Regions from separate parts of the Desulfobaculum xiamenense genome, predicted to be linked through region 1. Evidence: riboswitches for the same ligand, from Rfam matches in the RefSeq annotation. Region 1 holds a riboswitch; the other holds the start of a gene.
The links. A riboswitch is a leader RNA that binds a small molecule or an ion and turns the genes downstream of it on or off. The one in region 1 is predicted to bind cobalamin.
Positions count from the first base shown of each region.

Region 2: it holds a riboswitch for cobalamin, as region 1 does, so the genes downstream of both, GGQ74_RS04125 (ribonucleoside triphosphate reductase) here and GGQ74_RS08865 (TonB-dependent receptor) in region 1, are expected to answer to the same signal.

Region 1 is NZ_JAATJA010000002.1:216,933-221,286, forward strand. Features, by position in the region: gene GGQ74_RS08865 (TonB-dependent receptor) at 1-1,738, opposite strand, end outside; cobalamin riboswitch at 1,869-2,073, opposite strand; gene GGQ74_RS08870 (ATP-binding protein) at 2,130-4,354, opposite strand, start outside.
Region 2 is NZ_JAATJA010000001.1:911,561-915,914, forward strand. Features, by position in the region: gene GGQ74_RS04120 (hypothetical protein) at 78-311, opposite strand; gene GGQ74_RS04125 (ribonucleoside triphosphate reductase) at 352-2,421, opposite strand; cobalamin riboswitch at 2,602-2,762, opposite strand; gene GGQ74_RS04130 (peptidoglycan-binding protein) at 3,258-3,818, opposite strand; gene hxsC (His-Xaa-Ser system radical SAM maturase HxsC) at 3,835-4,354, opposite strand, start outside.

The DNA of each region.
Region 1 (4,354 bases):
CGCGGTACTGGTCGGAGACCCAGGTGCCGGACAGCGAGAAGGTCAGCGGCTTGATGATCTGCCAGTCGAGACCGGCGCTGACCGTGTTTTCGGGCACGAGGGGCACGGTTTCGTCCGTGTCGTCGAAGGTGGCCTTCATCCACGTGTAGTTGGCCCACAGGGTCAGCGGCTCCACAGGGAGGTACTTCACGCCCAGTTCCACGCCGTCGCGAATGGTCTTGTCGTCGTAGTTGGCGTTGGCTCCTGCGCCGCCCATCGCGGTTCCGTCATAGTAGATTTCGTCCTCGTTCTCCACGCGGAAGACGGCGGCGGAGAAGGACAGGTTGTCCAGCGGCTTCAGATGGGTGCCGATCTCGTAGTTCTTCGTGCTCTGGGGCTTGAGGCCGGAGACGGCCTTGCCCAGCTCGTCCACACAGGGCGTGCGGTAGCCCGTGGCGTGGGTGGCGTACACGCTACCCATCTCGCCAAGGGAGTAGACCAGACCGAGGTCGTACACGGTCTTGTTCCACATGCGCTCGACGTCATTGCCCTTGAAGGTGCCTTCGGTGCGGAAGGAGTTGTAGCGTCCGCCGATCTGGAAGGAGAGGTCCTCGGTGAGGGCGAAGGTGCCCTGCATGAAGCCGCCGAGGCTGGTGACGTCGGCGTCGATGGCCGTGGAGGAGCCGCTGGTGCGCTCGTAGCCCGTGCTAAAGCCGTCCACGCCGGCGGTCACGGAATGCTCGCGGCCGAGGAGGTCGAAGGGCAGGGTGTGCGCGGCGGAGAAGTCCACTGTGTCTTCCTCGATCTTGGAGGCGCTATACCAGACGTAGGGATTCTCGCGGTGGCGCAGACCGAGGGTGGTGGCCAGCGTGCCTGCGGAGCCGAAGTCGAAGTCTGCGTTGCCCATCACGCGCTGGTCGCGGGTTTCGCCATGGTCGGTGAGGGAGCTTGCGCCGGTGCGCAGGTCGCGGTCATCGGCGTTGGCGGCGGCAACGCCGCCGGGCATGCCGTATTCGTCCTCGTGGGCCAGAAGGGTCAGGCCGAGGGAGACATTGTCGGAGGGATCGAAGCCGAGGGCCACGGAGAGGTCCTTGCGGTCGAGCTCGTTGTTGTCGCGGTAGCCGTCGGACTCGTGCCACGCGGCGCTGGCGGCGAGGCTCAGGGCGTCCTTGGAGCCGTGCAGGTTCGCGCTCAGATCGCTGGTGGCGTAGGAGCCGTACTGCGCGCGCAGGCTGCCACCGGAGGGCACGCCGCGTCCCTTCTTGGTGATGATGTTGATGACGCCGCCGATGGCGTTGTTGCCGTAGCGCACGCTGCCCGGTCCGCGCACGATCTCGATGCGTTCGATCTGGCTGAGGGCGACGGTGGTCAGGTCGGGCGAGCGCAGGTCCGTGGTGTTCAGGCGATGGCCATCCACGAGCACGAGGACGTTGGTGGGTGCGCCGTCGCCCTGTCCGCGCATGTCGATGGCGGCCCAGGAGTCCGTGCCGAAGTTGTGGCGGGCGGTGAGGCCCTGCTCGCGACCGAGGAGATCGACGAGGTTCTGCGCCGAGGACTTCTCGATGTCCTCGCGGGTGATGACGGTGACGTTTTTCGCGATGTCGCGGATCTGCGTAGCGGAAGAGGTGCCGGTGACGACGTACTCGTCCATCTCGAAGACCGGAGCCTTGGCGGCCTCGGGTTCGGCCGCGTTGGCCGCGAAGGCCGGGAGCTGAAGGAACAGGCAGGCCGCAAGCAGTGCGGCGGGAACGAAGCGCATGAAAAGACCTCCTTCTTCATGCAGGCGAAGAGGAGGCTTCGAGGGGTGTGATATTTTCGGCAGGGGACGCTCAACTCCGGGCATGGCGTACCCGTCATCCCTTGTGCCATGGCTCAGCCTCGAAGCCGTGAACTACACACTCCCGCGGGCTGGTCTCCCGGCTTGGGGATCGTCCTACTCGCCGCGCCTTCCCATCGTAGCGTCCGCCTTCGCGGTGCGCCGTAGACAGTGGCCATTGCGGCTTTCGTCCCCCCTTACGGTTGCGGGCCAGCGCCGGTCTTTCACCGGACTTCCCAATTATCCCCCCAGTGGGGACCCGCGGGAACAGGTGTCGCCGTCCGCAAGCGGATGCGACCCAACAGATGACAAGAGCATGACGCGCCGCAACGTGTCAAGGTTGCGGTGGTTCTTCGGCTGGCAATAGGCGTTGCGATAGCTCGTGGGCCGCGCGGATGGCTTCGTCGTATCGGAAGCTGCGTGCGGCAAAGACGAGGCGCTCGGCGAGGGGGGCCATCTCCGCGCCCCAGTCCTCGGCTTCCACGCGTTCGAGCAGGGGGCGACAGCGTGTGGGTTTGCGCTGCGCAAGCAGCGGAAGAAGCTCCTCGATCATGGCCAGACGCAGCGCGTCGGGGCTGTCGTCCCCTGCGTTGTGTCTGGCGGTTTTTTGCAGGCGTTGTCCGTCGGCGGTGAGGGCTGCGCCCAGCGGCTTTACGCACTCCTCCAGCCGTTCGAGGAGCGGCTTAGGATCGCGTCCGTCGCGCAGGGCCTGCGTCAGGTCGGTCGCGGCGGTGTGGAGTGCAAAGGCTGCCGCGTTTTCCGCGAGCACCGCAAGGGAGGTGGCGAGTCGGCGCGCCTCGCCCATGGTGCCCATGCGGATGGCGTCGCGTAGGCGGTTCATCGTCGTGGCGTGTTCGGAGACGAGCCGCGCGAGCAGGGCGCGGTAGGCTTCGCGATTTCCAGCCGTGCGGCGAATGCCGAGGGCGATGTCCACGCCGGGCAGCACGTCCGGGAGAGCCAGCGTTTCGACGCTGACCACGGGGGCCTGCGGATGCTCTCCATGCGTCGAGGCCGGAGCCCGTAGCGCGTCCTGTGCGCCAGACGGGGGCCGGGGCTGCGCGTGGGCGCACAGCTCCGAAATGGCATCGCGCAGGGCCGTCGGGGTGATGGGCTTGATCAGTACCGCGTCTAGCGCGAGGTCCGGGGCGCGCTGGGCGAGGGCTTCGCGGGGGAAGGCCGTGGCGAGGACGACATGTGGCGGATTGTCGAGTGTCGTGTCGTCGAGGATGGCCCGGGCGGCGTCGATACCGTCCATGCCGGGCATCAGCCAGTCGAGGATGACGATGTCGAAGGGGGTTGGCCCGCCGTCTGCCTTGCGTAGGCTTGCGAGGGCCTCGGTCGCCGTTTCGGCCTGCTGCGTTTCGAGCCCCATGTCTTCGAGCAGATTCGCGAGGATGAGGCGCGCCGTCGGGCTATCATCGACGATGAGCGCCCTGTGTGGGCAGTTCGTGTCGGGCAGTCGTTCCGGGCGTACTGTCGTCGCGCCCGGCAGGAGGGGAATGGTGAAGGTGACGGTGGTGCCGCGCTCTGGCGCGGTGTCCACGCGCATTTCTCCGCCGCAGAGTTCGACGAGCCGCCGCGACAGGGCAAGGCCGATGCCCACCCCGCCGTGCCTGCGCGTGGGGGTCTGGTCACCCTGCGTGAAGGGGGCGAAAAGGCGGGCGGCCTTTTCCTGCGACATGCCGATGCCGGTGTCGCGCACAGAGAATTCCATGAGCACGGACGATTCGTCCGAACGTAGCGTGCGGATGGAGACGACCACCTCGCCCTGCTGCGTGAAGCGGATGGCGTTGTCCGTGATGCTGTCGAGCACCTGCCGCAGTTTCATGGCGTCGCCCACGAGGGACGACGGCAGGTCCGGTGGCGTATCGAAGAGCACGTCGATGGGCTTGTCCTGTGCCTTGCGGGCCAGCGCTTCGCCGAGATGGCGCAGCAGGTCGTTCAGGTCGAAGGGCACGGCGTCCACGGACATGATGCCGCCTTCGAGGCGCGAGAAGTCGAGGATGCTGGTGATGATGTCGAGCAGGGAATGGGATGCCGTGTCGATTTTTTCCAGATAGTCGCGCTGGCGATCGGTGAGCTGCGTGCGGCGGATCAAGTGGCCCATGCCGATGATGGCGTTGAGGGGCGTGCGTATTTCGTGGCTCACATTGGCGAGGAATTCGCTTTTGACCCGAACGGCCTCCTCGGCGGCCGCCTTGGCGATGCGCAGGGCTTCCTCCGTGTTGCGGTGCTCGGCGATTTCGCGCTCCAGCGCGGCGTTGATGTCGCGCAGGTCGTCGGTGCGCTCGCGGACGCGTTCCTCCAGTTCTTCCTGCGAGCGCACGAGGGCGCGGTACGCGCCGTTGAGGCGGTCGACCATGTCGTTGAACGACGTGGCCAACTGCCCGAGTTCATCCTCAGAGGTGACATCGATGGTGCGCGTGAAATCCTGCGTGTCGGCGATCTCGGACATCTGGCGGCTGATTCGTGTCACGGGGCGGATGAAGCTGCGCCCTGCGGCGATGGAGATGCCGACGGCCAGCAGAAAGCCGAGCCCAAGACCGGCGAGCTGGAAGA
Region 2 (4,354 bases), on a different contig from region 1:
CGCGCGACGGACGCAAAAAGGGCCGGGAGAGCTATGCTCTCCCGGCCCGTACAGTCAGCGGATATTCCGGCGGCGCGTCAGTCGTCGTCACCACCATTGCGCACTGCGAGATCCCGGATGGCGTCCAGCGCCTCGCCGCGCGCTGTGGCCAGACGCTGCCACTTCTTCTTTTCCTTCTTCAGCGCCTCCACGGTCTGGAGCAGATCGCGGATGGTGTGCGCGGGGTAGCCGTGCTTGGCGTACTGCCCCTTGCGCAGCTCCTCGTCGTTGCGCTGGCGCAGCGCCGTGAGCTGTTGGGAATTGAGAATCATGGCATTGCCTCCCCGCAGGTCCACACCGTGCGGATGCGGGCTACGCGCGCACGCAGAAGGAGTTCATGGAGTATTCCTTACGGTCCCGGTACTCCTCCTGCTTGCCCTTGTTCCAACGGTTCACGGGGCGGTAGTAGCCGACCACGCGGGTGTAGACCTCGGTCTCCTCTCCGCAGGTGGGGCAGGAGAAGTGCTCGCCGTAGATGTAGCCGTGGTCCTTGCACACCGAGAAGGTGGGCGTCACCGAGATATAGGGAATCTTGGTGTTGCCCATGGCGCGGATGAGGAAGCTCTTCACGCTCTCCTCGCTGGGCGCGGCCTCGCCGAGGAAGGTGTGGAACACGGTGCCGCCATTGTAGATGGTCTGGAGCTGGTCCTGATGCTCCAGAGCCTCGATGACGTCATCGGTGATGCCCACGGGCAAAAGCGTGGAGTTGGTGTAGTACGGCACGTCGTGGCCGGAGGTCTGGATGTCCTCGTACAGGCTCTTGTCGATCTTGGCGAGGCGGTAGCAGGTCCCTTCGCCGGGGGTCGCTTCGAGGTTGTAGAGGTTGCCGGTTTCCTCCTGGAAATCGACGATAAGCTTGCGCAGGTGCTCCAGCGTGCGACGCATGAGCCGCAGGCCGGACTCGGTCTCGATGCCCTTGCCGAGCAGGTTCAGGCACGCCTCGTGACCGCCGATGACGCCGATGGTGGAGAAGTGGCCCTTGTAGCCATTCTTCAGGTAGCGGCGCGAGAACGGGAACATGCCCGCCTCAAGATTAGCGGTGACCAGCTTGCGCTTGAATTCGAGGGAATCCTTGGCAAGGGTGGCGTACTCGGTGACGAGGTCGAGGAAATCCTCCTCGTTGTTGGCGAGGTAGGCCAGCTTGGGCAGGTTGAGCGTGACCACGCCGATGGAGCCGGTCAGGTCGCCCGCGCCGAAGAGACCGCCGGTCTTCTTGCGGATTTCGCGCAGGTCCATCTGCAGGCGGCAGCACATGGAACGCACGTCCTCGGGATTCAGGTCCGAGTTGATGAAATTCTGGAAGTACGGCGCGCCATAGCGGGCGGTCATCTTGAGCAGCAGCTTGCCAGCCTCGCTCTCCCACGGGAAGTCGTCGGTGACGTTGTAGGTCGGCACCGGGAAGGAGAAGATGCGGCCGTCGGCGTCGCCCTCGAACATGACTTCGAGGAAGGCGCGGTTGATCATCTCCATCTCCTCGGCATACTCGCCGTAGGTGGAGTCGATGAGCTTGCCGCCAAGGATGACGGCCTCGTTGGCCATGTGCTTGGGCGGCACGAAGTCGAAGGTGAAGTTGGTGAACGGGCTCTGCCCGCCCCAGCGCGACGTGGTGTTCAGATTATGCAGGAGCTTCTGCATCTGCTGCTTCACGTCGTGGTACGACAGGTTGTCGTGGCGCACGAAGGGAGCGAGATAGGTGTCCACGTTGTTGAAAGCCTGCGCACCGGCCCACTCGTTCTGGAGCGTACCGAGGAAGTTCACCATCTGTCCGCACACGGCATCGAAATGCTTGGGCGGGGTCGAGGAACAACGGCCCTTGAGGTTGAAGCCCTCCAGCAGCAGGTCGCGAAGGCTCCAGCCGGAGCAGTAGCCCGCAAGACCAAAGGACAGGTCATGCAGGTGGAAATAACCGTGATTATGGGCCTGCCTCACTTCCTCGGGGTACTTCTCCAGCACGTAGCGCGCCTGAACGGAACCGGCCATGTGCAGGATGAGGCCCTGGAAGGAATGGACCATGTTCGAATTCTCGTTCACGCGCCAATCGGACCGGTCGAGATAGCTCTCGATCATCTTGGAGATGTCGATGTAGGCCTGATTCTGGTTCCGCAGCTCGCGACGCTTCTCGCGGTAGATGATGTAGCGCTCAGCCACGCCGTACAGGCGGGCCTCCATGAGCACCTGCTGGACGGTATCCTGCACGTACTCCTGTTCGGGCACCTCGACGCCGTCGGCGTCGATCTTCTCCTGCACCTTGCGGGCGAGGCGCTTGGAAAGCAGCGGGTCCTTGATGCCGCTCGAATTGAGGGCTTTGAGGATTGCACCGGCGATGCGGTCGGTGGACCAGGTTTCAAGACATCCGTCGCGTTTGAGAATCTGTTTGGGCATCGGGTCTCCGCTGACAGCACAAGAGGCACGCAAGGCCGCAAGGGAAGAGTCCGCTGCGGTCACTGCGGCCGAAAAGCCGTCATGCCATGATCTTTGTTCCCGGCGGCACATCCGTGACATGGCCGCGGGCAGGTTGGATGGAAACGATTCCCGTTCGGTTCGGCGGACATGCATCCGCCCCGGACGGGAACGCTTCAGGCTGGGTGGCTGGCTCATTCCACTTCAAAACGCCCCAAAAGGACGTATCGAAGACGGATAAATCACAGCGGCGGAACCGCTCCGGACTCGCACCGGATTCCCTCGCGCGCCCGGTCTGGCGCACCTGAAGTCTTCAAGCAATCGAGTGCGCGGTACTAGCAAAAACCCCCACCCCATTCAAGGCCGAAATGCCGCGATTTTCGGGGATATCCTCGCATAGCGTCGTACCCTCTCCACCCCGCGAGGCAACACTGGCAACGCCTCCCCACCACTTCGTCACCACGCGGACACACCCCGCCAAGGCGTTTTTCTCGCGAAAACGCCCATAGGGCGGATTGGGGGGGGGGCGGGGACGTGAATACTGGCCAACTCACAACTCAGATATACTGGAGGAGTAACCACTTGATGAGATGCATTACAGACGTTTTTGGAAGGCATCGGATTCGAAAGACATCAAAATATACTTAATAACTTTTTAAAAATATCCAAAACGAAAAGATTACTACTTCCGCAATATTAAATGTGTCCCCTACCGTTTAGACACTCAATAATATTATTTTATCCCGTAATACAGGAAACACTGGCCGCATTTCCACAATCTACCGTTGAATTCCAAAAAACAAACCAATCCAAGAGGGTCAAGGTGTTAAGGCTATCGTAGCGTTGATTTTTTCAAGAAGGCTAGAACTAGGAATCCCGTCTGTCGGCAAGCCATGCTCAATTTGAAACAACAAAATCGCACGTTTTGTCGCAGTTCCAAACTTACCATCCACTTCCCCAACAGGATAGCCGAGTTTTTTTAACCCCCTCTGTATTTGCTCCACTAAATATTGCGCAGCTTGAGGCGCAGAGACAGGCTTTTCCTTGGCTACCTTGGGGGTGGAATAGATTGGGCTGGGACTCACGGGAGACTTAGGAGCGGGGCTATAATAGTAGCCCCCAGAGGACGAATAATGGCTTCGATGACTGCTATGGCTCCTGTGACTACTGTGACTTCGATGGCTCCGATGCCCTGCAATCATCAATTTTTGGTCTGGCTGCGCATAGTCTAGAAAAAAAAGACTATCATCTTGCTGATTGGCTGATGAAATGCCCTCAAGATTAGGCGGCCCCGCATACCCTTGTTCTGCATCTACACCTATTGAAGAAGCCAAAATTGCGGCTAGCGCAATTTCTTTCATTTTTCCAGCCTTGATCATAATCTCACCCTAATATTTATTTTATAGCCTGAATTCCCCTGCTATGTTTATCCACACCAGCGAAGAAAATCCCCCCGCATAACTCTTTCTTCATGCAATCTGTGCACATGTCAATATACCTCACTTTCCAATTGCATATTGATTTAACACAATACTGCCAAAGGACTTCATGAACGACGCAAAGCTGGTGGTTGAATATTGACACAGGAATCCCTGTTCTCACGAAATTTTTAACGGCTTCTTTCAGTTCATCTTGATAATCCACTGGATCGACCCATAGGGTTTCAATATTCTTTCTTGCCAAGCCAATCGGCTCCATCCCCATTAGAGCCACACGCCCCACAAAAGGCATATTTTTGGAAACAAAATCTGCCCATTTCTGAAGCCTTGAAACATTGGGGGAGAGAATGACATTTCTCAGTTCAATATTAGCTGACAATTTGCCCAGATGATGCAACGCCTCCATCGTTTCCCAAAATGCTCCATTAACACCGACCAACGCATCATGCACAAAAGGAGTATCTGCATACAACGGA